Regions from separate parts of the Agrococcus versicolor genome, predicted to be linked through region 1. Evidence: predicted binding sites of a transcription regulator. Region 1 holds the regulator's gene; the other holds the start of a gene.
What was found. Region 1 encodes HspR, which represses chaperone genes until heat shock. Its sites were predicted from a motif close to AAGTTGAGTCNNNNNGACTCAACTT; they were not measured.

Region 1 (15,100 bases):
GACCCGTCGTTCCCGACGGGCGGCGCCCTCGCCGCTCCAAGTCCGTGCCGTCGCCCCGCCAGATCGGCCTCCGATCACCGCCGCATCAAAGCCTGAGCGGCACGCGAGACGCAATGCGCACGCGACGACCCGCTCAGCCGCGGATCCGGCGGCAACCGGGAGCCGGGAGCCGGGAGCCGGGAGCCGGGAGCCGAGCATCCTCGGCCCGTCCGACGTACCGGCGCGGTCGCCGCACCGCCGCCGCGCGGGCCGCGTCCTCGCCCTGCCCAGGTCCGCGGCGTCGCCTCACCAGGTCCGACTCCGATCACCGCCGAATCCACGCCTGAGCGGCACGCCAAGCGCAATGCGCACGCGACGACTCGCTCAGCCGCGGATCCGGCGCCGCCGAGGCGGCGAGCCGCGCATCCGGCAGCGTGCGCCGATGCCCGGGCCCGTGGGATCATGGAGTCCATGCCCGATGCGCCCGCGCCCTCCGACGACGCGATCGAGGCACCCGAGCCGGCATCACGACCGGCGTCCGAGCAGACCGATCAGCCGTCGCCCCAGACGCCCGAGCAGGCGCCGATCGCACGGATGCTGCTCGTGGGCGGTGCGTCCGGCTCCGGCAAGTCGCGGCTCGCGGAGTCGTCGGGGCTGCCGGTGCTGCGGCTCGACGACTTCTACCGCGTCGCGGGCGACCCCGCCCTCCCCGTGCTCGACACGGGCGAGGTCGACTGGGATCACCCCGGCTCGTGGCACCTGCCCGACGCGATCGCCGCGATCGAGGAGCTCGCGACCACCGGCACCACGAAGGTGCCCGAGTACGACATCGCGCTGAGCGATCGCGTCGGCTGGCGCACGCTCGAGCTCGGACATGCGCGCGCGTTCGTCGCCGAGGGCATCTTCGCGAGCGAGGTCGTGGCGCCGGCGCTCGAGCGCGGCCTGCTGCTCGACGCGATCGCGGTCCGCCGTCCGCGGGGCACCACGATGGCGTTCCGGTTCCTGCGCGACCTGCGCGAGCGCCGCAAGAGCCCGGCCTTCCTCGTGCGGCGCGGCCTGCTGCTCGCACGCCGCGAGCCGACGATCGTCCGTGCGCTCACGGACGCGGGATGCCGTCCGCTGCGTCCGCGCGCGATCCGCCGCGAGCTCGCCCGCCACGCGGGCTGACGCTCACGCCGCCGGAGCCCGCGCGAGCTCGCGCCGCGTGCGCGCCATCCACAGCCGCGGGCCCGCGAGGTATCCGACGAGCGACGTGAGCAGGGTCGACACGACGACGTAGATCAGCACGACGATGCCGAGCCCCACGACGCCCGTCAGCAGCCCCACGAGCGTCATGATCCATCCGGACGCGATGCTCAGCGCCGCCTGCACGACCGTGCCGACGCCGCAGCACCACCACGTGATCTCGCGAGCACGCGCGATGCCCGCGCGGCGGAGGATGCGGATGCTCGTCGTGGCGCCGAGCGCCGCGAGCCCGCCTGCGATCAGGAGGACGACGACGATCGTGACGATCCACGGCGTCGGGTCGATGCTCGCGAGCCAGCTCGCGACGGCCTGCTCGACGCCGTCGCTGCCGGCGACGAGCTCGACGAGGAACCAGCGTGCGAGCGCGACCACCGTGCCGACGGCGGAGAGGGCGACCACGAGGTTCACGCCGGCCGAGAAGAGCGTCAGCCCCCAGCCACCGGCGCTGCGGGCAGCGGTGCGCACGTGCGGCGGCAGCGGCGGGCGCACGGCCCGCTCGCGCTCGGCTCGACCGACCTGCGGCATCGGGTCACTCCACCCGGGAGAGCTCGGCGGCGTCCGCCTCGGCAGCACGACGCTCGGCGTCGATCTCGGCCTGACGCTGCGCGGCCTCCAGCTGCGCCCAGGTGGGCCGCGGACGGAACGCGAGGAGGTAGACCCAGCCGAACAGCATGCCGACGGCGCCCGTCAGCACGATCGAGATCGCGAGGCTCAGGAAGAGCCAGCCCCACAGCGACCCGACCGTGAGGGAGGCGGAGCTCAGCAGGATGCCGAACAGGCCGAAGATCAGCACGATCGGCCAGAGCGCGAGGCCGACGAACCCGCCGATGCCCGTCGTGGTCGCGTAGGCGAGCGCGATCGACCGCTTGATGCCCACGAGCCCCGCCGAGCGCTGCCACAGGTACGAGGCGATGCAGCCGGCAGCGCCGATCGCGCCCGTCACGAGCAGCACGATCACGACCGTCAGGGGGATGCGCGCCGGGTCTGCCCAGAACGCGACGACGTCGGTGAGGCTGTCGGCCTCGAGCGCGTCGAGCCCGTCGGTGCCGCCCTCGGAGAGCGTGCCCCACAGCAGCAGCACGAACGCGGAGGCGACGAGCAGGTGCGTCGCGAGCGCGAGCAGCGTCTGGCCGACGAGCGAGCCGAGCACCGCCGCTCGAGTCTGGCGACGCGTCAGCCTGGGCTTCGGCGGCGCGGCGATCACGGGCGGGTACGGTGCGGGCGGGTAGCCGTATCCGCCGGGCTGGTACGGCGCGGGCGCGTAGCCGTATCCGCCGGGCTGGTGCGGCGCGGATGCGTAGCCGTACCCGCCGGGCTGGCCGACGCCGGGCGGGGCGTACGGGTACCCGGGTGCCGTGGGCCACCCGACCGATGCCAGGTGGGCCTGCTGCGGGTACGCCGGGTACGGCTGCGGCCAGTTCGACACCTGCTGCTGCAGGGACGCCGGATACGGCTGCGTGCCGTTCGACACCCGCTGCTGCGGCGACGCCGGATACGGCTGCGTCCCGTTCGGCACGTGCTGCGGGAAGGCCGGGTGCGGCTGCGCCGCACCCGTCTGCGCCGGAGCTCCGTGCTGCACGGGGGCCGCCTGACCCGGATACGGTCCAGGCGCGTGAGGCGGCGCCGACCGCGGCGGCTGCTGGCCGGCGGGTGGTCGCGAACCGGCGAACGCCTGCGCCCCGACGCCCGGCATCCCGACGCCCGGCATCCCGGCGCGCTGCTGCGCCTCCCAGGCGAGCTGCGCCGCGTAGGGTGGCACCGCTCCGGCCATGGGGTTCGCGAGCGGCGGTGGCAGCGCGCGTGCGCGACGCTCGCGCTCGCGCCGCTCGGCGCGCTGCTCGAGCGCCGTCTTGGGCACGAGCCCGTCGGGCGCAGAGGCGGCGGCGCGTCGGCGGCGCGGAGCCGCGACGACGTCGCCGGGCACGGGGGTGTCGCTGCCGGGTGGCGGCGGGGCCTCGAGCTCGCTCACATCCGCGACGGTACCCGCCGTCGCTGTGACCGAGGTGGGTCGTGCGGCGTCCGCGCCGCGGTCAGCCGCGATGCAGCGGCCGCCACACGACGACCTGGTTGCGCTTCGCCGGGCGCGCGCCGGAGCGCAGCGACGTGACGCCCTCGGCCCCGGCGGCGAAGACGCGGCCGCGGCGGTCGATCACCTGGTCGGCGAGCGTCGCCTCGAGCTCGCGCACGCGCGCCTTGAGCCCGCGCACCTCGTTCGAGAGCTCGAGGATGCGGCGGATGCCCTCGAGCGACACACCCTCCTGCGAGAGCAGCTGCACCTGCCGCAGCTGCCCGATGTCGCGCATGGAGTACCGCCGCGTGTTGCCGGCGGTGCGCTGCGGCTCGACGAGGCCGATGCGGTCGTACTGGCGGAGCGTCTGCGGGTGCATGCCGGCGAGCTCGGCCGCGGCAGCGATCGAGAAGATCGGGCTCGACTCGTCGAGCTCCTCCGGGATGCGTCCCACGCTCAGGTCACCGCGCCTTCGCCAGCAGGTCGTCGCGCGGCGACTCGTCGCCCGACGCCGCGATGAACGCCTCGAGCGCCTCGCGCTGCTTGGCGTTGAGGTGCGAGGGCACCGCCACCTGCACGGTCGCGAGCAGGTCGCCTGCGCCCTGCGGGGAGGCCACGCCCTTGCCCTTGACGCGCAGCACGCGGCCGGACGGCGTGCCGGGTGCCACCTTGAGGCGCACGGTGCCGCCGCCGACGGTCGGCACCTCGATCGTCGCGCCGAGGGTCGCCTCGGCGAACGTCACGGGCACGTCGACGCGGATGTTGCGACCGTCGAGCTGGAAGACCGGGTGCGGGCGCACCTGAACGGTGACGATGAGGTCGCCGGGCTGGCCGTTCGTGATCGACGCCTGACCCTTGCCCTTGATCTTGATCTTCTGGCCGTCGTGGACGCCCGCGGGGATCTTGACCGTCATCGAGCGTCCGCCGACGGTGAGCTTCAGCGTGTCGCCCTGCACCGCCGACAGGAAGTCGAGCTGCGCGTTCGCCGTGACGTCGCGGCCGCGCTGGGGGGCGCGGAAGCCCGCTCCCCCGCCTCCGCCGCCGAACATCCCGCCGAGGATGTCCTCGAAGTCGCCCTGCGAGTACTGCACGCGCGGGCCGCCGCCCTGCCCGAACATGCCGCCGAATACGTCCTCGAAGCCGCCCTGCGCGCCCGGCGCGAAGCGCGGGCGCCCGCCTGCCATGGCGCGCACGGAGTCGTACTCCTCGCGCTGCTTCGCGTCGGACAGCACGGTGAACGCCTCGGAGATCTCCTTGAAGCGCGCCTCGGCCTTCGCATCCCCCGGGTTGGAGTCGGGATGGAACTGCCGCGCGAGCTTGCGGTACTGCTTCTTGAGGTCGGCGGCGTCGACGTCCTTCGCGACGCCGAGCACCGCGTAGAAGTCCTTGTCGAACCAGTCGTTGCTCGCCATCGCCCCTACTCCGCCGGTGCGTCGGCGGGCACGAAGACGGCGACCTTCGCCGGGCGCACGAGGCGCTCGCCGATGCGGTAGCCGCGCTGCACGACGTCGGCGATCGTCATCTCGGTCGCCTGCGGGTCGGGGTTCGGCAGCTGCGCGATCGCCTCGTGCATCGCGGTGTCGAACGGCTCCCCGACGACGCCGACGGCCTCGAGGCCGAGGCCCGCGATGGATGCGCGGAGCTTCTGGGCGACGAGCGCGAGCGGCGAGCCGTCGAGGTCGCCGTGCTGCTCGGCGCGGTCGAGGTCGTCGAGCGCGGGCAGCAGCGCCGACAGCACGGATGCCGTCGTGGCCGCCTTGTCCGCGGCGCGCTCGCGCTCGACGCGGTTGCGGTAGTTGACGTACTCGGCCTGCAGCCTGCGCACCTCCTCCTGCCCCGCGGCGATCTGCGCCTCGAAGCCGGCCCGCTCGTCGGCGAGGCTCTGCGCCTCGCCCTCGAGCAGGGCGCGGTCCTCGGCCGTCAGGTCGTCGGGGTCGGGTGCCGACGCGTCGGGCGCGGAGGCGGCGGGCTGGGCCGCCTCCGCTGCCTCGGCGGCGGCCGCCTGCGCGTCCGCCGGGCTCTGGCGAGCCTCGCCGGTCTCGGGGTCGATGCGTCGCTTGTCGCGGAACACCGGGCCTCCCTCGTTGTCGTCCTCGGGACGGATGTCGTCGCTCATCGGACTACTTCTTCTCGTTCGTGTCGTCCTCGTCGTCGACGATCTCCGCGTCGACCACGTCGTCGTCGTTCGACGACTCCTGGTCGGCCTGCGGCTGCTCGCCGTCGGCGTCGGCCGGGGCCTGCGCCTGCTGCTGGTACAGCGCCTCGCCGAGCTTCTGCTGCGACGCGGTGAGGGTGTCGAAGGCCGTCTTGAGCGCGGCGTCGTCGTCGCCCGCGAGCGCCGTCTTCAGCGCGTCGACGTCGGCCTGCACCGAGGTCTTCACGTCGTCGGGCAGCGCCTCGGCGTTGTCGGCCAGCAGCTTCTCGACCGAGTAGACGAGCTGCTCGGCGCCGTTGCGCGTCTCGGCCGTCTCGCGACGGGCCTTGTCGGCGGCGGCGTTCTCCTCGGCGTCCTTCACCATGCGCTCGATGTCGTCCTTCGAGAGGCTCGAGCCGCCCGTGATCGTCATCGACTGCTCGGTGCCGGTGCCCTTGTCCTTCGCGGACACGTGCACGATGCCGTTGGCGTCGATGTCGAAGGTGACCTCGACCTGCGGGATGCCGCGCGGCGCGGGTGCGATGCCCGTGAGCTCGAAGGTGCCGAGCGCCTTGTTGTCGCGCGTGAAGTCGCGCTCGCCCTGGAAGACCTGGATCGACACGGACGGCTGGTTGTCCTCGGCCGTCGTGAACGTCTCGGAGCGCTTCGTGGGGATCGCGGTGTTGCGGTCGATGAGGCGCGTCATCATGCCGCCCTTGGTCTCGATGCCGAGCGAGAGCGGCGTGACGTCGATGAGGAGGACGTCCTTGCGCTCGCCCTTCAGCACGCCGGCCTGCAGCGCGGCGCCGATGGCGACGACCTCGTCCGGGTTCACGCCCTTGTTGGGCTCCTTGCCGCCGGTGAGCTTCTTCACGAGCTCGGTGACGGCGGGCATGCGGGTCGAGCCGCCGACGAGCACGACGTGCGCGATCTCGCCGACCGTGACGCCCGCCTCGCGGATGACGTCCTCGAAGGGCTTGCGGGTGCGCTCGAGGAGGTCGGAGGTCATCTGCTCGAACTGGGCGCGCGTGATGGTCTCGTCGAGGTTGGCCGGGCCGTTCTCCGTGAGGGAGAGGTATGGCAGCTGGATGCTCGTGGACGTCGAGGAGGAGAGCTCCTTCTTCGCCTGCTCCGCGGCCTCCTTGAGGCGCTGGCGGGCGATCTTGTCCTTCGAGACGTCGACGCCCGTCGACTCCTTGAACTTCTTCGTCAGCCACTCGACGACGCGCTCGTCCCAGTCGTCGCCGCCGAGGCGGTTGTCGCCGGCGGTCGAGCGGACCTGGATCGTCGAGAAGTCGTCGTCCTTGCCCACCTCGAGGAGGGAGACGTCGAACGTGCCGCCACCGAGGTCGAAGACGAGGATGAGCTCGTCCTCCTTGCCCTTGTCGAGGCCGTACGCGAGCGCGGCGGCCGTGGGCTCGTTGATGATGCGGAGCACGTTGAGGCCTGCGACCTCGCCGGCCTCCTTCGTGGCCTGGCGCTCGGCGTCGTTGAAGTACGCGGGCACCGTGATGACGGCGTCGCCGACGGGCTCGCCGAGGTACGTCTCGGCGTCGCGCTTCAGCTTGCCGAGGATGCGCGCCGAGATCTCCTGCGGCGTGTAGCGCTTGTCGTCGACCGCGGTCGTCCAGTCGGTGCCCATGTGGCGCTTGACGGACGCGATGGTGCGGTCGACGTTCGTGACGGCCTGGCGCTTGGCCGGCTCGCCGACGAGGGTCTCGCCGTCCTTCGCGAAGGCGACGACCGAGGGGGTCGTGCGGAAGCCCTCGGCGTTCGCGATGACGGTGGGCTGCCCGGCGTCGAGGAATGCGACGACGGAGTTGGTGGTGCCGAGGTCGATGCCGACTGCTCGTGCCATGGTGGCTGCTCCTTGTGGTCTGCGGATGTCTGCTGGTGTGCGTGATTCCGGTGGAGGAGCCCGCCGACAACCCCCCATGACTGGCGGCGAGCTCGTCCCCCGGAACCGGTGCACGACGGCGATCTACGATCTGAGCCGTGCACGCTCAAGTCTAACCTTGCGTCGAGTCGTGTCAAGTTCTGGGACGCCTCGTGGCTGTGCATCGGCAATGCATCGCTGGACGCCGCAGATCCGCCTCTCGGAGCCCGCCACTACGGTGTCCCCATGTCGAAGCCCGCGCGGCGGCTGCACCGCGACCTCACTCGCCACACCGTCGCGATCGCGGCTGCGACCCTCGTCGCCTGCGCGCTGCTGCTCGTACTGCTCGTGGTCGACGAGCGCATCCGTGGCGCGAGCTCGCTCGTCGTCTCGCTCACCCTCGTCTTCGGCGTCTACGGCCCGATCTTCCTTGGCCTGACGCACGTCGCGTTTGGCTCGCTGCCGGGCGCTGAGCTGCGCGATCGGCTTCGCACCTCGGACGAGCAGCGCACGCTCGTGCGGCTGCTGCTGCTGGGCGGCCCCAAGACGTGGGCGACGACGATCGTCGCCGTCGGCGTCACGGCGGTGCTGCTGCTGGCGACGGGCGATGCACGCGAGAGCCTGTGGCTCGTCGGCGCGTGCGTGCTGTGCGTCGTGGGCACCTGGGTGCTCCTCGTGGCCGTCTTCGCCGTGGAGTACATGCGCCTCTGGGCGAACGACGGATCGCTGCGCTTCCCCGGCGATGACGAGCCGACCTTCGCCGACTTCGTGTACCTGTCCGTCCAGCTGTCGACGACCTTCTCCTCCTCCGACGTCGAGCTCGTCGCGACCCCGGCCCGCCGCCTCGCGACCGTGCACTCCGTCGTCGCGTTCGCGTACTCGACCGTCATCGTCGCCGTCTTCGCCTCGCTGCTCATCTCCACGGCCGCCTGACGCGCCGTCGCCGACTGGGCGCCGACCCCGCGCGGCGGGGATCGCACGGTCGGTGATGCGCCCAGTGGTGGTCCCGAGTCGACGATCCCAGGGTGCAGAGGATCCGGGCGCGGCAGAGAGACGTACGTTCGCCACGTGCGAGCCCGCTTCCGTGTCGGCGTGATGACTCCCGGTCGCGGACGATTCGTCGCCACGAGCGCGAGGAACTGCGCATGACCACCCGGCGCACCGACGCCTTCTCGCGCTTCTCCTGGGTGCCCGCGGCGATCATCGGGGTCGTCGGGCTGATCCTTCGGCTCGACCTCTGGCCGCTGCTCGCGTCGACGCTGCTCTCCTTCCTCGCGCTCCTGGGGCTCGACCGCCTCTGGAGCCGGCATCGAAGCCATGACGGCGAGCACGACGGGCGACCGCCCACCCGCCGCTGAGCTCCCTCCGCCACGGCGAGCGTCTCGGCGTCGGGCGGATACGGTGGCTCGCATGGCGAGAGGCACGAAGGCGACCCATCGCGAGGCCGTGCGCCACACGATCGCCTCGGCGATCGCGGTCGCGATCGGCTTCGTCGCGCTGGCGGTCGTGCGCGTCGTCGCCGGCGTGTCCTTCGACGAGTCCACGGCGACCACGGCGTTCATGGCTCTGACGTTCGGCGTCTACGGCCCGATCTTCCTCGCGCTCACGGCCCTCGCGTTCCGCGGCCTCCATGGCGACCGCCTCCGCGCACTCCTGGTTCGCTCCGACGAGCGCAGCCGCCTCGTGCGGTTCTTCTTCCTCTCGGGCCCCAAGTCGTGGGCGGCGATCGTGGTGTTCGTGGGCGTGGCCTCCGTCGTGCTCCTCGCGACGGGCGACCTCGAGCGTGGCGGCATCTGGCTGCCCGCGATCTGCGTGCTGGGTGTCGCGGGCACCTGGGTGCTCATGGTCGCGGTGTTCGCCGTGGACTACATGCGCTCGTGGGCGAACGACGACTCGCTGACGTTCCCGGGCACCGAGGAGCGCACGCTGCGCGACTTCCTCTACCTCTCGGTGCAGCTGTCGACGACGTTCTCGTCGTCGGACGTGCAGCTCGTGCGCGGATCGGTCCGCTCGCTCGCGATCGTCCACTCGGTGCTCGCGTTCGCGTACTCGACCGCGATCATCGCCGTCTTCGCGTCGCTGCTGATCTCGATCGCCGCCTGACCCGTCCGGCCCGAGGGCCGCGACCCCGGTCCGCGGCCCGAGCGTCAGAGCTCGCGCAGCGCCGACGTGCGCTCGCCGCCCGCGTCGCCGGTGTTCACGGTGCCGACGCGCTCGATGAGGATCGCCTCCACCTCCTCGTCGGCGCGCGGGCAGTGCTCGACGCCCGCGGGGATCACGAAGACGTCGCCTGGCTCGAGCGTCACGTCGCCGTCGCGCAGCTGGATCACGAGCGTGCCCGACCGCACGAGGAACAGCTCGTCGGTGTCGGGATGCGTGTGCCAGACGAACTCCCCGAGCAGCCGCACGACCTTCACGTCGGCGTCGTTCACGGTCGCGAGCCGATGCGGCTGCCACGACTCGGCGACGGCGTCGAAGGCTGCGGACACGCTGCGGACCTGGCTCTGGCTCATGCGTCCATCATGCGCGGGAGTCAGCCCCGGGCGCGGGGCGCTAGAAGGCCCTCGAGGACCTGACGAGATCGAGGGGAAGGCCGAGACCCTCGGCGTCGCTGCTGGTGCCACCGCGCGGACGTCAACCTTGGTTGCCGATCACGCGCAGGTGAGTCCACCGGAGGGCGAGGTCTGGTCGACTTCCGAACGGCGCGATAGCCGCCGACTGCGAAGGGTGATGATGATGCGGACACGTCGAGCAGGCATGGCAATCGTGGCAACGGCCTTGATGGCGATCGGAGGGATGAGCACCGCACACGCGGACGAACCCGATGATGTCGTCGACGCGCTGTCTACAGCACTTCTTCCGCTCGCGTCGACGGCCCATGCCGGCGCAACGCCCGCGAGGAACATGCCGTCCGCTGCTCTGACCACGATCGTGCCGTCCACGCCGCTGGCAAGGTCGTCATCGGATTCCTCGGCGCCAGCGGCCTCGATCCGCAACCCGCATGGGGTCTCGAGGGATCTCGAGCCCCGCTTCCCTCGTACTCGAATCCTGCGCACTACGTGACGCGCAACTGCAACTGGTAGGAAGCGGCGATGCGACACGGGAGCAGGCGTTGGCTCGAGGTGGTCGTACCGTTTGGTGCAGCCTCGGCTTCCTGGGTACTCCTGGCCGTGATCAATCGGATGTCCACGTTCACCTCAACATTTGTCGGGTCCTCCGCGCAATGGCTCCTGACCATGCTGTGCATGGGTGGGGTGATCGCTGCAGGGATCGCGCTCGGGAGGCTCTGGTCGGGGACGACGCGGTTCCGAGCAGCGGCGAGAGCGTCTGCGCTGGCCTTGGCGATCTCCGCGGCGAGCCTCGTGCTGTTCGCGCAGACGTACTCGCAGTCCGAGTCGGATGCGTCCGGCTACGTCGGTCTCGCGGCGATCGCAGCGCTCGCCATCGCGATCCCGGCCGCGATCCTGGCTGCCGTCGGCACCCATGCCGTCGAGCTCCCGGAACACGACCGCCGACGCGGGCCTGACTAGGCGATCGGCTAGGCGAGGGCGGCGTCGCGCCGCGGCGCCCGCACGATGAAGCGCGCGAGGATCGGCCCCACGATCGCGAGGATCAGCACGTAGCAGGCGGCGAGCGGACCCAGCTCGGGATAGCCCGCGCCGACCGCGAGGGCGGCGATGATGATCGAGAACTCGCCGCGCGCGATGAGCGTCGCGCCGGCGCGCAGTCGGCCCTTCACGAGCACGCCGTCGCGCTTGGCGGCGAGCCAGCCGGTGAGCATCTTGGTCGCCGCCGTCACGACGGCGAGCAGCAGCGCCGCCGGCAGCACGGGCAGCAGGTCGGCGGGCACGATCGGCAGGCCGAACGACAGGAAGAAGATCGCCGCGAAGAGGTCGCGCAGCGGTCCGAGGATGGCGCGGGCGCGCTCGGCGATCGACGGCGGCACCGCGATGCCGACGAGGAACGCGCCGACGGCTGCGGAGGCACCGAGCATCTGCGTGAGCCCCGCGACGATGAGGGTGATGCCGAACAGGCGCAGCAGCACCTGCTCGTCGCTCGGGTGGCTCAGCAGCCAGCGGATGCCGCCCGAGGCCCGCTGCGAGGCGACGAGGATCGTGGTCACGGCGGCGAGCGCGAGCGCGACGGCGCCGAGCGCCTGCCACCACGCCGCCCCCGTGAGCACGGCGATGAGGATGGGCAGGAAGATCGCCATGGCGATGTCCTCGATGACGAGGATCGACAGCACGGCCGGCGTCTCGCGGTTGGCGACGCGGCCGAGGTCGTCGAGCAGTCGGGCGATGATGCCCGACGACGACACCCACGTGATGCCCGCGAGCGCGAGCGCCGCCTGCCACGGCATCCCGAGCATGAGCCCGACGAGGAAGCCGGCGGAGGCGTTGAGGCCGAAGTCGATCGCCCCCGACGTCGAATGCCGCTTCAGCGACTGCCCGAGCTCGCCGGCGGTGAACTCGAGCCCGAGCATGAGCAGCAGCAGGAGGACGCCGATCTCGGCGGCCGGCTCGATGAACGGCTCGGCGGCGTCGAGGTCGATGCTCGAGCCGGCGCCGACGAGCAGCCCGGCGAGCAGCATGAGCGGGATGGGCGAGATGCCGACGCGGTGGGCGATGAGCCCCAGCAGCGACACCCCGAGCACGACGGCGCCGAGCTCGAGGAGCAGGGCGGAGATGTCGTGCACGGCGACCTATCCGGTGCGCAGGCGCGTGCGGAGCTGCTCGAGGCCGTCGAGCGAGCCGATCGCGACGAGCGAGTCGCCGGCCTGCAGGACGTCGGCGGGCGTCGGTGCCGCGATGACGTCGTCGGCCCGCACGATCGCGACGATCGAGCAGCCCGTGAGCGTGCGCGCCCTCGTGTCGCCGAGCGGACGCCCGACGAAGGCCGTGCCGTCCTCGACGAGCAGACGGGCCGTCTCGAGGCCGGGGATGGCGCGGGTGACGTCGGCCATGCTCTGCGTGATGCGATGCGCGCCGAGCACGTCGGTGAGCGCGTCGATCTCCTCCTCGTCGAGGTGCAGCGCGAGGCGCACGTCGTCGGGGTCGTGCTTGCTCGAGACGCACAGGTCGGCGGGTCCCTCGCGGTGCACGACGACGCTGATGGGCACGCCCTTGCGCGTCGTCATGTCGTATCGCACTCCCACGCCCGGCAGGAGGGTCTGCGTGATGTCCACGGCGTGAGCATGCCACACCCTCGCCCCTCGTGCTCCGCCTCGCCCACCCGCTCCCTGAGGTGCTCCACCCACCCGCTCCCCGAGGTGCTCCACCCACCCGATCCCTGAGGTGCGAGCGCAGCGAGCCTCGAAGGGCACCCAACCGCACGAACCCCTTCGAGGCTCGCTCCGCTCACACCTTCGGGGCCGGAAGGCGAGACCTCCTGCTGCTGCAGCGCTGCGAAGAGCGGGAGTCGAGCGAACACCGCATGAACGACGCCGCGCCCAGCCAGGAGCAGCGCACCGTCGCGACATAGGCTCGGCACCGTGAGCATCGCCACCGTCGACGACCGCATCCTGCGCAAGCGCGCCCGTGCCTGGGCGCTGTGGGACTGGGGCTCCGCCTCGTTCAACGCCGTCGTCACGACGTTCGTCTTCAGCCGCTACATCGCCTCCGACCTCTTCGTCGAGCCGGCGATCATCGCGGAGGGCGGCCAGGCGCTCACGGGCGCCCTCGCCGACAACGCCGCCGTCGTCGCCTGGGCGGTCGCGATCGCCGGCGGCCTCGTCGCGCTGCTCGCGCCGATCCTCGGCCAGCGCTCCGACGGCAGCGGCAAGCGCAAGCTGTGGCTCGCGATCAACACGGGCCTCACGATCCTCGCGATGCTCGCGATGTTCTTCGTCACGCCCGTGCCCGAGTACATCTGGCTCGGCGCGGCGCTGCTGGGCGTCGGCAACCTCTTCTTCGAGTTCGCGAGCGTCAACTACAACGCGATGCTGCACCAGGTCTCCACGAGGGAGAACATGGGCCGCGTCTCGGGCTTCGGATGGGGCATGGGCTACGTGGGCGGCATCGTGCTGCTGGCGCTGCTGCTCGTGCTCTTCCTCTTCCCGTTCGGCGACCCGGCGACCAACGGCCTGCTCGCCATCCCCTCGGGCACCGACGGCGAGGCGCTCGACGTGCGGCTCGCGATCGTCATCTCCGCCGTGTGGTTCGCGATCTTCGCGATCCCCGTGCTCGTCATGGTGCCCGAGCTGCCCGCGAAGGAGCGGGGCGAGCGCGTGAGCGTCGTCGAGTCGTACCGCCGACTGTTCCGCACGATCCGCGCCATCGGCCGTCGCAGCCCGAAGACGCTGCTCTTCCTCATCTCGAGCGCGATCTTCCGCGACGGCCTCTCGGCGATCTTCACGTTCGGCGCGATCATCGCCTCCACGGTCTTCGGCTTCTCGTCGACCGAGGTGCTGCTCTTCGCGATCGCCGCCAACGTCACGGCGGGCGCCGGCACGTTCGTCGGCGGCTGGGCGGACGACCGCTTCGGCCCGAAGGTCGTCATCACGACGTCGCTCATCGTCCTGTCGGCCGCGGGGATCTCGGCGATCTTCATCCAGGGCAAGGCCGCGTTCTGGGTCGTGGGCCTGATCCTCACGATCTTCGTCGGCCCCGTGCAGGCATCGGCCCGATCGTTCATGGCGCGCATCACGCCGCCCGGACGCGAGGGCGAGATGTTCGGCCTGTACGCGACCACGGGTCGCGCGGTGTCGTTCCTCGCGCCGACGCTCTTCGGCATCTTCGTCACGATCTTCTCGGACACCCGCTTCGGCATCATCGGCATCGTCATCGTGCTGCTGGCCGGCCTCGCGCTGCTCATCCCCGTGTCGCCCTCGCCCGTCGCGATCGACGACTCCGAGGTGGATGGGCGCGGTGCGGAGCCGCAGCCGACGCCGCCGCTGCGCTGATGCCGCGCTGCTGATCGGTCGCGCCGCCGCACCCGCCGCCGCCGCACCTGCCGCCGGTGCACCCGCCGCCGGTGCGCCCGCCGGATCCGCGCCTGAGCGGGCCGGCGCGTGCGATGCGTCCTCGACGGCCCGCTCAGCCGCGGAATCGGAGGGGGCGCTGCTCGCGACACCGCAGCCCCGCGGGACTGGCCGCCGCGACACGACGCGAGATCGAGTCGTCGAGGTCCTGCCGCGCTCGACAGCCAGCCTGCTCGCAGCCGTCGGATGCGACGCCTGCGCGCATGGCGCGATCGCAGCACCTCGGCGCCGCCCGCGTCCTCCACGCGGATGAGCGCAGCCGAGGCGGTCGCTGCGACCGCTAGCCGCCCGCCGCGGCGTCGAGCGCCTCGATCTCGGTCTGGACCTCTGCGACGGCGCGCTCATCCCAGCCGATGGCCATCATGTCAGAGACGGTCATGAGGACGAGCTCGTCGTGGGCGGCCACGACGTATCCCGTGTAGTGGTTGGACCCGTCCTGCGCCACGGCGACGAACCCGTGGCCGGCTGCCTCGATCGCAGGGGACGGCTCGAGGGGGCCGACCAGTCCGACGACGCCGTACTGCTCGACGGCGGTGCCCGTGACGTCGGTGCAGGCGATGGCCGCAGCGTCGACGGCGTCGACGAACGCCGCCGCACCGTCGGGCGACGGCATGCGGGCCACGACGACCCAGCTCACGAGCGTGTCGTCGTAGGGGTAGCCGCCGACGACGACCTCCTCCGGTGCGAGCGCGACGATCGCCTCTGCGGCCGCGGCGCACTCGGGCGCGTCGACGAAGGCGGCCGGATCGAGACCGGGCATCAGATCGTCGCGAGGCGACGTCGTCCAGTCGCCCCATCGATCCGGTTCGCCCGGCTCGAACGGCAGCGGCACGAGGGATGCGGCGAGGTCGACGTCGTCGAATCGCTCGCCATCGGCCT
Region 2 (15,100 bases), on a different contig from region 1:
GACGACGACCCCGCAGCCTCCGACGAGGCACCGCATCCGCGCACGACGAAGCCCGGAGATCCGGTCGGATCCCCGGGCTCGAGCGCCGCGCCCCCGCCGTCAGTCGCGCAGGTCGTACACGCGCTTGAGCTTGCCCTCGCTGCGCGGCAGGTGACCGGGCTCGATGAGGCGCACGTCGACGCTCGTGCCGATGCGCTCCTTCACCTGCGCACGCAGGAGGTCGGCCGCGTCCGCCGCCGCGGCCGCCGACGCGTCGGGGTGCGGCTCGATGCCGACGGTGAGCGCGTCCATGCGCCCCGACCGGGTGAGCTCGAGCACGAAGTGCGGCGACAGGTCGGCGATGCCGAGCGCGATCTCCTCGATCTGCGTGGGGAAGAGGTTCACGCCGCGCAGGATGATCATGTCGTCGTTGCGACCGGTGATCTTCTCGATGCGCCGCATGCCCGTGCGGCCCGAGCCGGGCAGCAGGCGGGTGAGGTCGCGCGTGCGGTAGCGCAGCACGGGGAACGCCTCCTTCGTCAGCGAGGTGAAGACGAGCTCGCCCATCTCGCCGTCGGGCAGCGGCGCTCCGGTCTCCGAGTCGATGATCTCGGGCAGGAAGTGGTCCTCCCAGATGTGCGGGCCGTCCTTCGTCTCGACGCACTCGCTGCCGACGCCCGGGCCCATGACCTCCGACAGGCCGTAGATGTCGACGGCGTCGATGTCGAGGCGCTCCTCGAGCTCGCGACGCATCTCGTTCGTCCACGGCTCGGCGCCCAGCACCGCGACCTTGAGGCTCGTCGAGCGCGGGTCGACGCCGGCGGCCTCGAGCGCGTCGGCGATCGTGAGGAGGTACGAGGGCGTGCAGAGGATGGCGTCGGGCTCGAAGTCGCAGATGAGCTGCGCCTGCCTGGCCGTCTGGCCGCCCGACATGGGGATGACGGTCGCGCCGAGGCGCTCGATGCCGGCGTGGGCGCCGAGGCCGCCCGTGAAGAGGCCGTACCCGTAGGCGTTGTGCACCTTCATGCCGCGGCGGATGCCGGCGGCGCGCAGGCTGCGGGCGACGAGGTCGCCCCAGCGCTCGAGGTCGCCTGCCGTGTAGCCGACGACGGTCGGCTTGCCGGTGGTGCCGCTGGATGCGTGGATGCGGGCGACCTGGTCCATCGGCACGGCGAACATGCCGAACGGGTAGGTGTCGCGCAGGTCGGCCTTCGTCGTGAAGGGCAGCCGGGCGACGTCGGCGAGCGTGCGGATGTCCGCGGGCGCGACGCCCGCGGCGTCGAGCCGTGCGGTGTAGAGCGGCACGTTCGCGTAGGCATGGTGCACCGTCTGCTGGAGCCGCTCGAGCTGCAGGGCCTCGAGGTCGGCGCGGTCGAGGCGCTCCTCGGGGTCGCGCTCCTCGACGGGCGTCGCGGCCACGCGCATGCGCGCGGCGACGATGGCGCCGTTCGGGTTCGTCGTCGTCATCTTCGACTCCTTCGTCTGCGTCGATCGGTCGTGCGCGCCGCGCGCTCGGGCGGCATCGCCGGCCGGTCGGCCGCCAGGGGTGATCAGGGGGTGGGGAACGGCCGTGCCGTGGTGAACGAGCGGCCGCGGAACTCCGCGACGACGTCGCCCGTCTCGTCGGTGACCTGCACGTCGTAGAGGCCGGTGCGACCCCTGCTCGTGCGACGCGTCGCGGTGGCGACGAGCGTCTGGCCGACGTGCGTGGACTTGAGGAACGTGATGTCGGCGCCCTGCGCCACCGTCACGGACTCCCCGTCGTTGCATGCGATCGCGAACGCCGTGTCGGCGAGCGCGAACACGAGGCCGCCGTGGGTGATGGCGAAGCCGTTCGTGAGCTCGGGGCGCACGACGAGCGAGGCGACGGCGATGCCGTCCTCGTCGCGCTCGACGCGCATGCCCAGCAGGGCCGAGGCCGCGTCGCGCAGCAGCATCGCCCGCGTGTGCGGGCGGGCGGCGGCGATCGCGTCGCCGTCGAGACCGGATGCGGTCGCGACGTCGCGACGATCGTCGGTCGTCTCGCTGGTGGCTGCGTCGGGCATCCGCACTCCCTCGTGCTCGGGCGTCTCGATCTCGGGGGGTGCCGTGATCGCGTCGTTTCGCTATAGTAACTGAACGATCGTTCGGTAATCCACTCGGATGGCCCGGACGAGGCAGGAGGAGCCGACGATGACCGCACCACTCGCCCCCGCGAGCGCGTCCACCACCCAGCCGTCCCCGGACGAGCAGGCGGCGCAGGCGCAGTTCGATCGCATCATCGACGCCGACGGCCGCATCGAGCCGCGCGACTGGATGCCCGCCGCCTATCGCAAGACGCTCGTGCGCCAGATCTCGCAGCACGCGCACTCCGAGATCATCGGCATGCAGCCCGAGGCGAACTGGATCACGCGCGCACCGAGCCTCAAGCGCAAGTCGATCCTCATGGCCAAGGTGCAGGACGAGGCCGGCCACGGCCTCTACCTCTACTCCGCGGCGCAGACGCTCGGCATCGGCCGCGAGGAGATGACCGACCAGCTCATCGCCGGCCGCGCCCGCTACTCGTCGATCTTCAACTACCCCACGCCCACCTGGGCCGACATGGGCGCGATCGGCTGGCTCGTCGACGGCGCCGCGATCGCCAACCAGGTGCCGCTGTGCCGCGCCTCGTACGGCCCGTACGGTCGCGCGATGGTGCGCATCTGCAAGGAGGAGTCCTTCCACCAGCGCCAGGGCTTCGAGATCCTGCTCGAGCTGTCGCAGGGCACCGAGGCGCAGCACCGCATGGCGCAGGACGCCGTCGACCGCTGGTACTGGCCGTCGCTCATGATGTTCGGCCCGCCCGACGACGAGTCGCCCAACTCGGCGCAGTCGATGGCGTGGAACATCAAGCGCTTCTCGAACGACGAGCTGCGCCAGCGCTTCGTGGGGATGCTCGTGCCGCAGGCCGAGGTGCTCGGCCTCACGCTGCCCGACCCGAACCTCGCCTGGAACGACGAGACGGGCGCCTACGACATGTCCGAGATCGACTGGACCGAGTTCCACGAGGTCCTCGCCGGTCGCGGACCGTGCAACGCCCAGCGCCTGCAGCACCGCCGCCAGGCGCACGAGGACGGCGCGTGGGTGCGCGAGGCGGCGCACGCGTACGCCGCGACGCAGGCGACGACCGAGCAGGTGGCGGCCTGATGGCGACCCCCGGCGAGCTCGGCACCGAGGCCTGGCCCCTCTGGGAGGTCTTCGTGCGCGCCAACCGCGGCCTGAGCCACGTGCACGTCGGCTCGCTCCACGCGCCCGACGCGAGCATGGCCATCCGCAACGCACGCGACCTCTACACGCGTCGCGGCGAGGGCGTGTCGATCTGGGTCGCCCCGGCCGACGGGATCACGACGAGCGATCCCGACGAGAAGGGCGAGTGGTTCGAGAGCCCCGCGGGCAAGAACTACCGCCACGCCATCTACTACACGAAGACCGAGGGCGTGAAGCACCTGTGAGCGGCCACGACATCTCCACGGGCGTCGAGGGCGAGGAGTCGCACGGCGACGTGAGCGTCGACCAGCTCGACCTCGCGGCCGAGCTCTCGGGCGCCGACGGCTCGATCGCGACCCCCGACGTCGCGGCGTACGCGCTGTGGCTCGGCGACGACGCGCTCGTGCTCGCGCAGCAGCTCGGCTGGTGGATCTCGCGGGCGCCCGAGCTCGAGGAGGACGTCGCCCTCGGCAACATCGGCCTCGACGTGCTCGGCCACGCACGCTCGTTCCTGCGCTACGCCGGCACCGCCGACGGCCGCTCGGAGGACGATCTCGCCTACTGGCGCGACGAGCCCGCGTTCCGCTGCGCGTGGCTGTTCCAGGCGCCCAACGGCCACTTCGGCGACACGATCGCGCGCCAGCTCGTCGCCTCCGCCTTCCAGCTCGAGCTCTACCGCCGCCTCGCAGGCAGCGCCGACCCCGCGCTCGCCGCGATCGCGACGAAGTCGGTGAAGGAGGTCGCGTACCACCTCGACCACGCGACGCAGTGGATCCTGCGCCTCGCAGGCGGCACCGAGCTCTCGCGCGAGCGCATCGAGCGCTCGCTGACCGACGTGTGGCCGCTCGTCGACGAGCTCTTCCGCGACGAGCCGGTCATCGACCGGCTCGAGGGCATCGCCGTGCGTCCCTCGACCCTTCGCGAGCCCGTGCTGGGTCGCATCCAGGCCATCCTCGACGCCGCCGACCTCGCGATGCCGCAGGTCGCGCCGTCGATGGCCGGCGGACGCCGGGGCATGCACTCGTCGCGCCTCGGCTACCTGCTCGCCGAGATGCAGGTGCTCGCACGAGCGCACCCGGGGGCGTCGTGGTGACCCGCGCGCCGCTCGCGACCCCCGCGACGCCCGAGGCCGACGGCGACGCCGCCTCGCGGGCCGCGTGGGAGGTCGCCGCGCAGGTGACCGACCCCGAGGTGCCCGTGCTCACCATCGCCGACCTCGGCGTGCTGCGCTCGGTCGCGAGCGACGGCGACCGCGTGCGCGTCGTGCTCACCCCCACCTACTCCGGCTGCCCGGCCATCGACCAGATGCGCGACGACGTCGTCCTGCAGCTCACGGCCGCCGGCTACGGCGACGTGCGCGTCGACTTCACCCTCTCCCCCGCGTGGACGACCGACTGGATGTCCGCCGACGGCCGCGCGAAGCTGCGCCGCTACGGCATCGCGCCGCCGAACGGCACGGCGCCGCACCTCGACGGCCCCGTGCGCATCGCCATGGCCGTGAAGTGCCCCCGCTGCGACTCGCTCGACACCCGGGAGCTCGCGCGATTCGGCTCGACCTCGTGCAAGGCGCTCTACGAGTGCCGTGCGTGCCTCGAGCCGTTCGACTTCTTCAAGGTGCTCTAGATGGCCGCGCAGAACCTCACGCCCACCGCCGACACGTCGCGCCGAGGCTCGTTCCACGCGCTCGAGGTCGCCGAGGTGCGTCCGCTCACGGCCGAGAGCGTCGAGGTGACGTTCGCGGTGCCCGAGCGGCTGCACGGCCGCTTCGACTACCAGCCGGGCCAGCACGTCGCGCTGCGCGCGACGATCGACGGTCGCGAGGTGCGTCGCTCGTACTCCATCTGCCGGCCTCCGACCCCGGGGAGCATCTCGGTCGCCATCAAGCGCGACCTCGGCGGCGTCTTCTCGTCGTGGGCGAACGAGACGCTCGAGCCGGGCACGGTCGTCGACGTCATGAGCCCGCAGGGCACGTTCACGTCGGGCCTCGACGACCTCGCCGGCACGCACGTCGTCGGCATCGCCGCCGGCTCGGGCATCACGCCGCTCATGGCCGTCGCGCATCGCGTCCTGTCCCAGGCGCACGACTCGCGCTTCACGCTGCTCTACACGAACCGCTCGCAGCTCGACGTGATGTTCGTCGAGGAGCTCGCCGACCTCAAGGACCGCTACCGCGGCCGGGTCGCGCTGCACCACGTGCTCACGCGCGAGCAGCGCACGGCGCCCCTGCTCTCGGGCCGCATCGACGAGGAGCGCCTCACGCGCATCCTCGACGCCCTCATCCCGACCGCGACGGTCGACGAGTGGTTCCTGTGCGGGCCGTTCGAGCTCGTGCAGCTGTGCCGCGACGTGCTCGCCGCACGCGACGTCGACCCCGCCCACGTGCGATTCGAGCTCTTCACGACTGGCCGCCCCGAGCGCGTCGAGGGGGATGCCGGCAGGCCCGTCGAGGTCCGCACGGGCGAGCCGACGTGGCGGCTCGACTTCACGCTCGACGGCCAGTCGGCGAGCGTCGACAGCCCCGTCGCGGCGAACGAGTCGATCCTCAACGCCGCGCTGCGCGTGCGGCAGGACGTGCCGTTCGCCTGCGCCGGCGGCGTGTGCGGCACCTGCAGGGCGCGGGTCGTCGAGGGCATCGTCACGATGACCGAGAACTACGCGCTCGAGCCCGACGAGATCGAGCGCGGCTACGTGCTCACGTGCCAGTCGCACCCGAAGGGCGAGCGCGTCGTCGTCGACTACGACGGCTGATCGCGCATCCTCGCACTCAGCGTCCGTTGCCGGAAGGCGCAGCGCACGTCCAGGAGCCGCACGGGATGATCGGCCCATGAGCATCTCGAACGCCGACGCGCCCGTCGGGACCCCGGTCTACGACATCGGGTTCATGCCCGCCGTCAAGCGCCTCTTCAAGTCCTACTTCGCCTTCCAGGGCCGTGCCTCGCGCCGCGAGTTCTGGTTCGGCTACCTCGCCGTCGCCATCATCGGCATCGTCCTCGGCATCATCGTGAGCATCATCTCGGGCATCGAGATCGCCGCGATCTCGACGGCCGTGTACTCCGATCCCTACGCGACGACCGTGCCCGCCCCCATCGCGACGATCATCGCCAGCATCATCGTCGGCCTCGTGGGCCTCGTCATCACGATCCCCGTGCTCGCCGCAGGCGCCCGCCGCCTGCGCGACGCCGGCTTCTCGCCGTGGCTGCTGCTGCTGAGCCTCGTCGGCCTCGGCATCGTGTGGCTCATCATGTGCGCGCTGCCCACGAAGGACGGCGCCGGCACGTCGCAGGGCGGCTACGGCCAGCCCGCGACCGCGTACGGCCAGCAGGGCGGCTACGGCCAGCAGCCGCAGCAGGGCTACGGTCAGCAGCCGCAGCAGGGCTACGGCCAGCAGCAGCCGCAGCAGTCGTACCCGCCCGTGCCGCCGTCGTCGGCGCAGCAGCAGCCGCCGTACGGACAGCAGCAGCCGCCGCAGCAGCCCCCGTACGGACAGCAGCAGTAGCGTCGAACGCTCGATCGACGGCCCGGATGCGCATGCATCCGGGCCGTCGTCACGTCCGGCTGCGGGCGATGGATGGGCCGCCCAGGTGCGATCGAGAGGATGGTGGCATGTCCTCCCCCTCGACCGACGTCCCCGTCGGCGTGCCCGTCTACGGCATCGGCTTCCGCGACGCCTTCGTCCGCTACTGGAAGGGCTACGTGGTCTTCCAGGGCCGCGCGAGCCGGGGCGAGTTCTGGTGGGCGCAGCTCGGCATCTCCATCATCACGACGATCCTGGCCTTCGTGATCGTCGGGATCTGGATGGTCTCGCTCATCGGCGTCGCCTCGTCCGATCGACCCGACCCGGGCGCGATCCTCGCCGTCACCGTCGTGCCCTGGATCGCGATCCTCGGCATCTCGCTGCCGTTCCTGCTGCCCGGCTACGCCATCGCGGCGCGACGCCTGCGCGACGCGGGCTTCTCGCCGTGGCTGCTGCTGCTCGGCCTCGCCGGGCTCGGCATCGTCTGGAACGTCCTCTGCGCGCTGCCGACGCGGCAGGAGCTCCCGTACGGACATCCGGGGTACGGGCCGGCTGGCTACGGGCAGGCTCCCCAGGGGTACCCCGTGCACGCGCAGCCGCATCCGTACGGCCAGCCGGCGCCGTACGGATACGGCCAGCAGGCCGGGCCGGGATATGGCCAGCAGGCCGGGCCGGGATACGGCCAGCAGGCCGGATACGGCCAGCCCATCGGATACGGCCAGCCCATCGGAGACGAGCAGCAGGCCGGGTACGGTCAGCCCGCGCCGTACGGACAGGCGAATCCGTCCGCCGATCCCCCGCAGCAGCAGTAGCCAGCCGGTCGCGCACCTCCGCCGCACGCGAGAGGATGGAGGCGCGAGCGCGAAGGAGCAGCATGATCGACCTCACCATCGAGCAGGACGTCGCCGAGATCACGCTCGACGCCCCCGAGCGGCGGAACGCCCTCGACGAGGCAGCGATCAAGGACCTCGCCATGGCCGTCGCCGACGCGGAGTCGGCGGGCGTGCGCGCCCTCGTGCTGCGCGGCGAGGGGCCGTCGTTCTGCGCCGGCCGCGACATCTCGGGCGTCGATCCCGCCACCGACGACGTGCAGGGCTTCCTCGGCCACCGCGTGCAGCCGCTGCTCGAGCACCTCGCCGCCTTCCCCGCGCCGACGTTCGCGGCCGCCCACGGCGCGTGCCTGGGCGTCGGCCTCGGTCTGCTCGTGGCGACGGACGTCGTGTACGTCGCCGAGTCGGCCAAGATCGGCAGCCCGTTCGCGAACCTCGGCGCGACGCTCGACTCCGGCGGCCACGCGCTGTTCGTCGAGCGCCTCGGCACGCATCGCACGCTCGACCTCATCTACTCGGGGCGGCTCATGACCGGCGCCGAGGCGGTCGCCGCCGGGCTCTTCTCGCAGTCGCTGCCCGACGACGAGGTGCTCGACGCCACACGAGCGGCGGCCGCCCACGCGGCATCCGGCGCGACGCTCGCCTTCCGCGCGTCGAAGGAGCTCGTGCGCGAGCTGCGCGACGAGCGCCTCGGTCTGTGGCGCTCGATGGCCCACGAGACGCGGGCGCAGGCTCGCCTCGCCCGCTCGGACGACTACCGCGAGGGCTTCGCGGCGTTCCAGCAGAAGCGCACCCCCACCTTCCGCGGTCGCTGACGCGCGCGGATCGCCTGCGCAGCGGAGACCGAGCGACGATGCGACGCGGTCAGGCGTCGGTGATCGTCACGTAGAGGCGATCGCCCTCGACCTCGAGCAGCACGACGTGGCTGCCGTCGCCGTACGTCGACTGGCCCTGCGTCGTGAAGCCCTCCGACTCGAGCTCGGCGACGTACGCATCCACCGAGCCGCCGCCGAGGTCGTACGTCGCGGTGAAGGCGATGAGCAGGTCGGTCTCCTCGACGAGCGTCAGGTCGGGCCTCGGCACCGACGTCGGCCAGGAGCCCGTGCCCTCGCCGCCCCCGTCGCCCAGCAGGTCGATGCCTCCGCCGGCGTCGGCGTCGCTCGCGCAGCCGACGAGCAGCGCACCCGACAGGGCCGCGAACGCGATGAGCGGCAGCCGGATGGCTGCCGCTCGTCGTGTCCTGCGCATGGCATCACGATGCCATGCGCGCCTGGATGCCCTCGGTGCCGGCCGGCTCAGAGCAGGCCGAGCTCGCGCAGCTTGGCGTCGACGTCGGCGTTCGACGGCTCGACGTGGTGGGTGGAGTCGGGGTAGAGCACCACGGGGATCTGCGTCCTCCCCGAGATCTCGCGCGCCACCTCGACGGCGTCGGGCTCGGCCTCGAGGTCGACGTACCGGTAGGGCACGCCGAGCCCGTCGAGCTGCGCCTTCGTGCGTCGGCAGTCGCGGCACCACTCGGCGCCGAAGACCGTCAGGCCCTGCTCGGTCGCCGCGGGCTCATGCGTCTCGGTGGAGGTCATGCCGCGATCCTCGCATCCTCGACGGCGCCGCGCTCTGCGACGCTCGCCACGAGCGCACCCTCGCCGACCGTCACGGCCACGGCACCGCCCTCGCCGACCGCTCCACCGACGAGCAGGTCGGCGACGCGGTCGTCGATCTCACGCTGGATGAGCCTGCGCAGCGGCCGCGCGCCGTACTCGGGCTCGTAGCCGTGCTCGGCGAGCCACGCGATGGCGGCCTCGTCGACGTCGATGCGGATGCCCTGCCGCTGCAGACGACCCGACGTCTGGGCGAGCAGCAGGCCGACGATCGACTGCAGCTGCTCGCGCTCGAGGGCGCGGAACAGCACGATCTCGTCGATGCGGTTCAGCAGCTCGGGTCGCATCGCCTCGCGCAGCCTGCCCATGACGCGGGCGCGCAGCTCGTGCTCGGAGTAGCCCGAGCCGCCGTGCGCCACGAAGCCCATCGCACCCGATCGGCTCGCGAGCGTCTCGGATCCGACGTTCGACGTCATGATGACCACCGTGTTGCGGAAGTCGACCGTGCGTCCCTGGCCGTCGGTGAGCCGGCCGTCCTCGAGCACCTGCAGCAGCAGGTTGAAGACGTCCGGGTGGGCCTTCTCGATCTCGTCGAGCAGGACGACGGAGTACGGGCGGCGGCGGATGCGCTCGGTGAGCTGGCCCGCCTCGTCGTACCCGACGTATCCGGGAGGGGCGCCGATGAGCCGCGAGACGGTGTGGCGCTCGCCGAACTCCGACATGTCGAAGCGCACCATCGCCTGCTCGTCGCCGAAGAGCGAGGCCGCGAGGGTCTTGGCGAGCTCGGTCTTGCCGACGCCGGTGGGGCCGAGGAAGAGGAACGAGCCGATGGGGCGCGTCTCGTCGCCGAGGCCCGAGCGCGAGCGCCGGATGGCGCGAGCGACGGCCTCGACGGCGTCGTCCTGGCCGACGACGCGCTCGTGCAGCTCGTCGCCGAGCCGCGACAGGCGCGTGCGGTCGTCGTCGCCGAGCGCCGCGGCCGGGATGCCCGTGGCGCGTGAGACGACCTCGGCGATGGCGGCCTCGTCGACGACGGCGCCGTCGGAGGACGCCGGCGCGCGGGTGCCGTCGAGCTCGGCGACGACCTCGGCGATGCGGTCGCGCACGCGCGACGCCTCCTCGTAGTCCTCGCGCTCGATCGCGGCCGACTTGTCGGCCTCGAGCGTCGCGAGCTGCGCCTGCAGCGCGGCGACGTCGACCGCGCGGCCGAGTCGCAGTCGCAGGCGTGCGCCCGCCTGGTCGACGAGGTCGATGGCCTTGTCGGGCAGGAAGCGGTCGGTGACGTAGCGGTGCGACAGCTCGACGGCGGCGCGGATGGCCTCGTCCGTGTAGCGGACGGCGTGGTGCTGCTCGTACGCGGGGCGGAGTCCATGGAGGATCGCGACGGCGTCCTCGACGGAGGGCTCGGCGACGTGCACGGGCTGGAAGCGGCGGGTGAGCGCCGCATCCTTCTCGATGCGCCGATACTCGGCGAGCGTCGTGGCGCCGATCATGTGCAGGTCGCCGCGGGCGAGGCGGGGCTTGAGGATGTTCGCCGCGTCCATGCCGCCCTCGCCGCCACCGGCGCCGAGGATCGTGTGCAGCTCGTCGATGAAGACGACGAGGCCGTCGGCGTTCGCCGCGATCTCGTCCATCGCCTTGCCGATGCGCTCCTCGAAGTCGCCGCGGTAGCGGGTGCCGGCGACCATGGCCGTCATGTCGAGCGCGACGACGCGCTTGCCCTCGAGCTGCGGCGGCACGTCGCCGTCGACGATCGCCTGGGCGAGGCCCTCGACGATCGCGGTCTTGCCGACGCCGGCCTCGCCGATGAGCACGGGGTTGTTCTTCGTGCGGCGCGCGAGGATCTCGATGGTCTGCGCGATCTCGTCGGCGCGGCCGACGACGGGGTCGATGCCGCCGTCCGCGGCGCGAGCCGTGAGGTCGATGCCGAACTCGTCGAGCGTGGGCGTCGTCGACTCGGGGTCGATCGCGCGTCCGTCGCGCTGCGTCGCCTGCTGGCCGCGCTCGGCGCCCGTGCGCTGCGCCTCGGCCATGGCGCGACCGAGCGACTCCTGCGAGACGCCGGCGGCGTCGAGGATGCGTCCGCCGACGGTGTCCTGCGCCAGGACGAAGGCGAACAGCAGATGCTCGGGGTCGATGTAGCTCGCACCGTTCGCGCGGGCCACCTGGTAGGCGTCGCGCAGCACGCGCTGGGCGCCCGCCGTGAGCACCTGCGGGCCCTCGGTCGCCTCCGCCTCGGCGGGCAGGCGCTCCTCGGCGGCCGACGCGATGGCGTCGGTGTCGGCGCCGACGGCGCGGATGGCCTCGGCGACCTGCGGGTGGGCGACGGTGGCCTGCAGCAGGTGCAGGGCGTCGACGTCCTGGTGGCCGTGCTCGCGCGCGCCCTCGACGGCGCGAGCGAGGATCGACGCCGCGCGGCGCGTGAGCAGCCGCGACACGTCGACCTGCCTGCCGGCGCCCTGCGCCTGCAGGAGCCGAGCGAGGAAGTCGTCGAAGGATCCGCTGGGACCGGGGAACGAGGGCATCCTGCCTCCAATGAAACGTGAGTCTGCTGCGCTCAAGTCTAGGGATCTGAGCGTCGTACGCTCAAGTAGACGCTGGAGGGGTCCGTCTCATTCCGAGGGCGCGTTCGCCCACGGCGGATGCGGTCCGTCATCCCATCGAAGCCCGAGGGTCTCGCGCGGCGATCGCCCGCTGGCCGGCGCATCACGAGCGGCTGCTGGACGACGGCCCCCGCTGCATCGAGGGCGGATGCTGGCCGCGCCGCGCGAGGCTCCCGTGCACTCACACGGCGTGCGCGTGCTCCGCGAACTTGAAGGCCATGCGACCGTGCGCGAACCCGCCACCTGCCCGGATCGCAGCTGCGACCCACGACGTCTCGGCGATCTCCTGCTGGGTCGCACCCGCGGCCACGGCGTTCTGCGTGTGCGCCTCGATGCAGTAGCTGCACTGCGTCGTCAACGCGACGGCCACGGCGATCAGCTCGCGGTGCTTCAGCGAGAGCGCAGTGCCCTCCGGGGCGAACACGGCCCGGTCGAACGCGAGGAACGCCTTCAGCATCTCAGGCGTCTCGGACTTGTACACGCGCGTGTAGTCGGCGTCGGAAGGGTCGGCGTAGTGGGACATGATGAGGCTCCTCGATCGGGGTAGGTGAGTCGGCTGTGCCCGCGGCACGCCGTCAGCGCGCGACCGCGGACGCGGCGGAGAAGGTCTCGGCGACGATCGCGAGCGCACGCACGAGCACGGGCCTCGGCAATGCGAAGTTCAGACGGAACGCGTGGTCGAAGCCACCGAACGCCGCGCCGTCGGTGACGACGAGTCCGCGAGCGGCGAGGGCAGCCGTCGGCGAGCCGGTGCTGCCCTCCACGTGCTCGACCCACTGCAGGTAGGTCGCAGCAGGCGGCGTGGCGCGCAGCGCCGGCATCTCGCGAAGCGTCGCATGCACGAGGTCGCGGTTGCCCAGGAGGTAGGCGCGCACGTCGGCCAGCCAGCCGCCGTCGTCGTCGAGCGCCGCCGTGCTGGCGACGATCCCCGCGATGCTCGCGCCGTGCGAGGGGATCGCGCCGAGCGTCGTCCACCACCGCTGGTCGCGCTCGTTCGCCGTGATGAGAGCCGCGCTCTTGAGACCCGGCAGGTTGTATGCCTTCGACGCAGAGAACGCGGTCATCGAGTGCGCCGCGGCGGCGGCGTTCACGGACGCGTACGGCACGTGCGCCACCTGCGGGTCGAGCACGAGCGGTGCATGGATCTCGTCGGCGAGCACGCGTGCGCCGCGGCGTTCGACGACCTCGGCGATCGTCGCGAGCTCGTCGCGCGTCGAGACGCGGCCGAACGGGTTGCTGGGATTGCACAGCACCAGGAGGGCGTCGGGTGCGAGGGCGGCGTCCAGGGCATCGAGATCGATGCCGTCCTCGGCGCTCGACGGGATGGTGACGACGCGGCGCCCCTCCTCGGCAGCGACGAACAGGAACGGCGGGTACGACGGCACGGGCACGACGACGTGCGCACCTCCGGGCAGCGACGCGAGCGCCTTGCGGTACGCCTCGATGACGTCGCCCACGGCGTGCACGTGGTCGGGGTCGATGCGATGGCCGTGCTCCCTGCCGTACCAGCCTGCGACCGCCTCCTCGTAGGTGCGGCGTCGCTGCGCCGACACGTATCCGAGCTCGCCGCGGTCGACGAGGTCGGCGAGGGCGTCGCGCACCACCGGCGCGACGGGGAACGACATCTCGGCGACCCACGCGGCGATGGCATGCTCGGGGACGGCAGCCCAGGCCTCGCCACCGCGTGCGCGGAGCGCCTGGACGGTGAGCGCGTCGACGGTGGCCTGGAGCTCAGGCACTCTCGGCCCCGCTCGTGCGCTCGATCTCGTTCAGGTAGTTGTAGATCGTGAATCGCGTCACCTGGAGGTGGCCGGCCACCATCTCGACGGCGTCGCGGAGCAGGAACATGCCGCGCTCGCGCAACTGCGCGACGACCGCGAGCTTGTGCTCCTTCTTCATGAGGTCGACGGGGATGCCGATCTCGTCGATCGCCGACGCGAGGAGATGCGCGGCGAGCTCGTCGACGTCGTGCGGGAAGCGCTCGCCTACGGGCTCCGCGACCTGCTCGACGGGCCGCAACGTCGGCACCGGAGACGCAGGCGCCTCAGGGAGGGTGTGCGTCGCGGAGAGCGGCTGCAGCACCCGGGTCACGAGGTCGCGCATCTGCAGCCACGCCGAGACGTCGGCGTTCACGCACACCGCGGCGATGCGCTGCCCGGCCGCGTTGCGCACGATGTGCGTGGAGGATCGCAGCTCGCGGCCGTCGGGCAGCCGGGTCTGGTAGCCCACCATCGAGTCGTCGGAGCCCGAGACGACCGCCTGCAGCAGCACGTCGGTGGCAGGGTCGCCGATCCGGCGGTTCGTGACGTCGCCGGAGACCGCGACGATCGAGTTCGGGATCCGCGCGAGGTCGTGCAGCACGATCTCCACGGTCGTCGGCAGAGCCGATCCGAGGGTGGCGACGACCTGCTCCAGCATCCGCAGGATGAAGGCGTCTCCGCCGCCATCGGTCGCCATCTGCGTCGATCGTGCGTCCATCGAGGTGCCTCTCCGATCGAGGCGCATCCTCGACCGACTCGAGACTACAACAGGAGTTGCAGGTCTCAACATCGGTTTGAAGTTGAAACGACGGAGATACACGACCGAAACAAGGACCCCGCACTCTGGAAGAGAAATCTCAACAAGCAGTTGTGTGGATCGGTTCGATCCCACTGCACCCGAACCGTCAGGGACGTGAACGTGGAAATTCTGTCGAGGCTCTTCCAGAACTTCTTCAACTGGGAGTACATCGCGCAGGTGCTGCCCGTCATGCTGACGGCCGGCATCTGGAACACCTTGTTCCTCACCGCCGTCTCCGGAGTGCTCGCCGTCGTGCTCGGAGTGCTGCTCGCCGTCATGGGCATGTCGCACTCGCGGTGGCTCCGGTGGCCGGCACGCATCTACACCGACGTGCTGCGCGGCATCCCCGCGATCCTGCTCATCGTCATCATGGGCCAGGGCCTCTTCTGGCTCGCCCGCGACGTGTTCGGCACGACATCGCCGTACCCGCTCGGGATCACGGCCCTCACGCTCATCACCGCCGCGTACCTGGGCGAGATCTTCCGCTCCGGCATCCAGAGCGTCGACGTCGGCCAGAGCGACGCGGCACGCGCACTCGGCTTCTCCTCGGGCAGCACGATGCTGTTCGTCATCATCCCGCAGGGCATCCGGCGCGTGCTGCCGGCCACCATGAACCAGCTGATCCAGCTCATCAAGCTCTCGTCGCTCGTGTTCTACCTGGGCCTCCAGGCCGACCAGCGCGAGATCTTCCGCATCGCCCAGGACTTCGCGTCGATGAGCGGCAACCAGTCGGCACTCACCGTCGCCGCAGTCTGCTACCTCATCATCACCGTGCCGCTCACGCACCTCGTG

Region 2: a site for HspR is predicted at 11,686-11,710, ahead of ABD249_RS14170 (ATP-dependent Clp protease ATP-binding subunit). Genes of this name have one in related genera too.

The regions. Positions count from the first base shown of each region.
Region 1 is NZ_BAAAQT010000001.1:180,348-195,447, reverse strand. Features, by position in the region: gene ABD249_RS00975 (ATP-binding protein) at 451-1,146, shown strand; gene ABD249_RS00970 (hypothetical protein) at 1,150-1,749, opposite strand; gene ABD249_RS00965 (hypothetical protein) at 1,754-3,193, opposite strand; gene ABD249_RS00960 (heat shock protein transcriptional repressor HspR) at 3,255-3,686, opposite strand; gene ABD249_RS00955 (DnaJ C-terminal domain-containing protein) at 3,694-4,644, opposite strand; gene ABD249_RS00950 (nucleotide exchange factor GrpE) at 4,650-5,348, opposite strand; gene dnaK (molecular chaperone DnaK) at 5,353-7,224, opposite strand; gene ABD249_RS00940 (DUF1345 domain-containing protein) at 7,489-8,175, shown strand; gene ABD249_RS00935 (hypothetical protein) at 8,388-8,600, shown strand; gene ABD249_RS00930 (DUF1345 domain-containing protein) at 8,653-9,345, shown strand; gene ABD249_RS00925 (cupin domain-containing protein) at 9,390-9,755, opposite strand; gene ABD249_RS00920 (hypothetical protein) at 9,894-10,238, opposite strand; gene ABD249_RS00915 (hypothetical protein) at 10,425-10,772, shown strand; gene ABD249_RS00910 (cation:proton antiporter) at 10,781-11,938, opposite strand; gene ABD249_RS00905 (cation:proton antiporter regulatory subunit) at 11,945-12,427, opposite strand; gene ABD249_RS00900 (MFS transporter) at 12,734-14,143, shown strand; gene ABD249_RS00895 (hypothetical protein) at 14,502-15,100, opposite strand, start outside.
Region 2 is NZ_BAAAQT010000008.1:354,484-369,583, forward strand. Features, by position in the region: gene paaK (phenylacetate--CoA ligase PaaK) at 100-1,446, opposite strand; gene ABD249_RS14115 (hotdog fold thioesterase) at 1,530-2,024, opposite strand; gene paaA (1,2-phenylacetyl-CoA epoxidase subunit PaaA) at 2,152-3,144, shown strand; gene paaB (1,2-phenylacetyl-CoA epoxidase subunit PaaB) at 3,144-3,449, shown strand; gene paaC (1,2-phenylacetyl-CoA epoxidase subunit PaaC) at 3,446-4,297, shown strand; gene paaD (1,2-phenylacetyl-CoA epoxidase subunit PaaD) at 4,294-4,827, shown strand; gene paaE (1,2-phenylacetyl-CoA epoxidase subunit PaaE) at 4,828-5,952, shown strand; gene ABD249_RS14145 (DUF805 domain-containing protein) at 6,029-6,700, shown strand; gene ABD249_RS14150 (DUF805 domain-containing protein) at 6,808-7,530, shown strand; gene ABD249_RS14155 (enoyl-CoA hydratase/isomerase family protein) at 7,593-8,363, shown strand; gene ABD249_RS14160 (hypothetical protein) at 8,413-8,796, opposite strand; gene ABD249_RS14165 (glutaredoxin family protein) at 8,844-9,128, opposite strand; gene ABD249_RS14170 (ATP-dependent Clp protease ATP-binding subunit) at 9,125-11,671, opposite strand; gene ABD249_RS14175 (carboxymuconolactone decarboxylase family protein) at 11,931-12,272, opposite strand; gene ABD249_RS14180 (aminotransferase class I/II-fold pyridoxal phosphate-dependent enzyme) at 12,325-13,488, opposite strand; gene ABD249_RS14185 (helix-turn-helix transcriptional regulator) at 13,481-14,227, opposite strand; gene ABD249_RS14190 (amino acid ABC transporter permease) at 14,429-15,100, shown strand, end outside.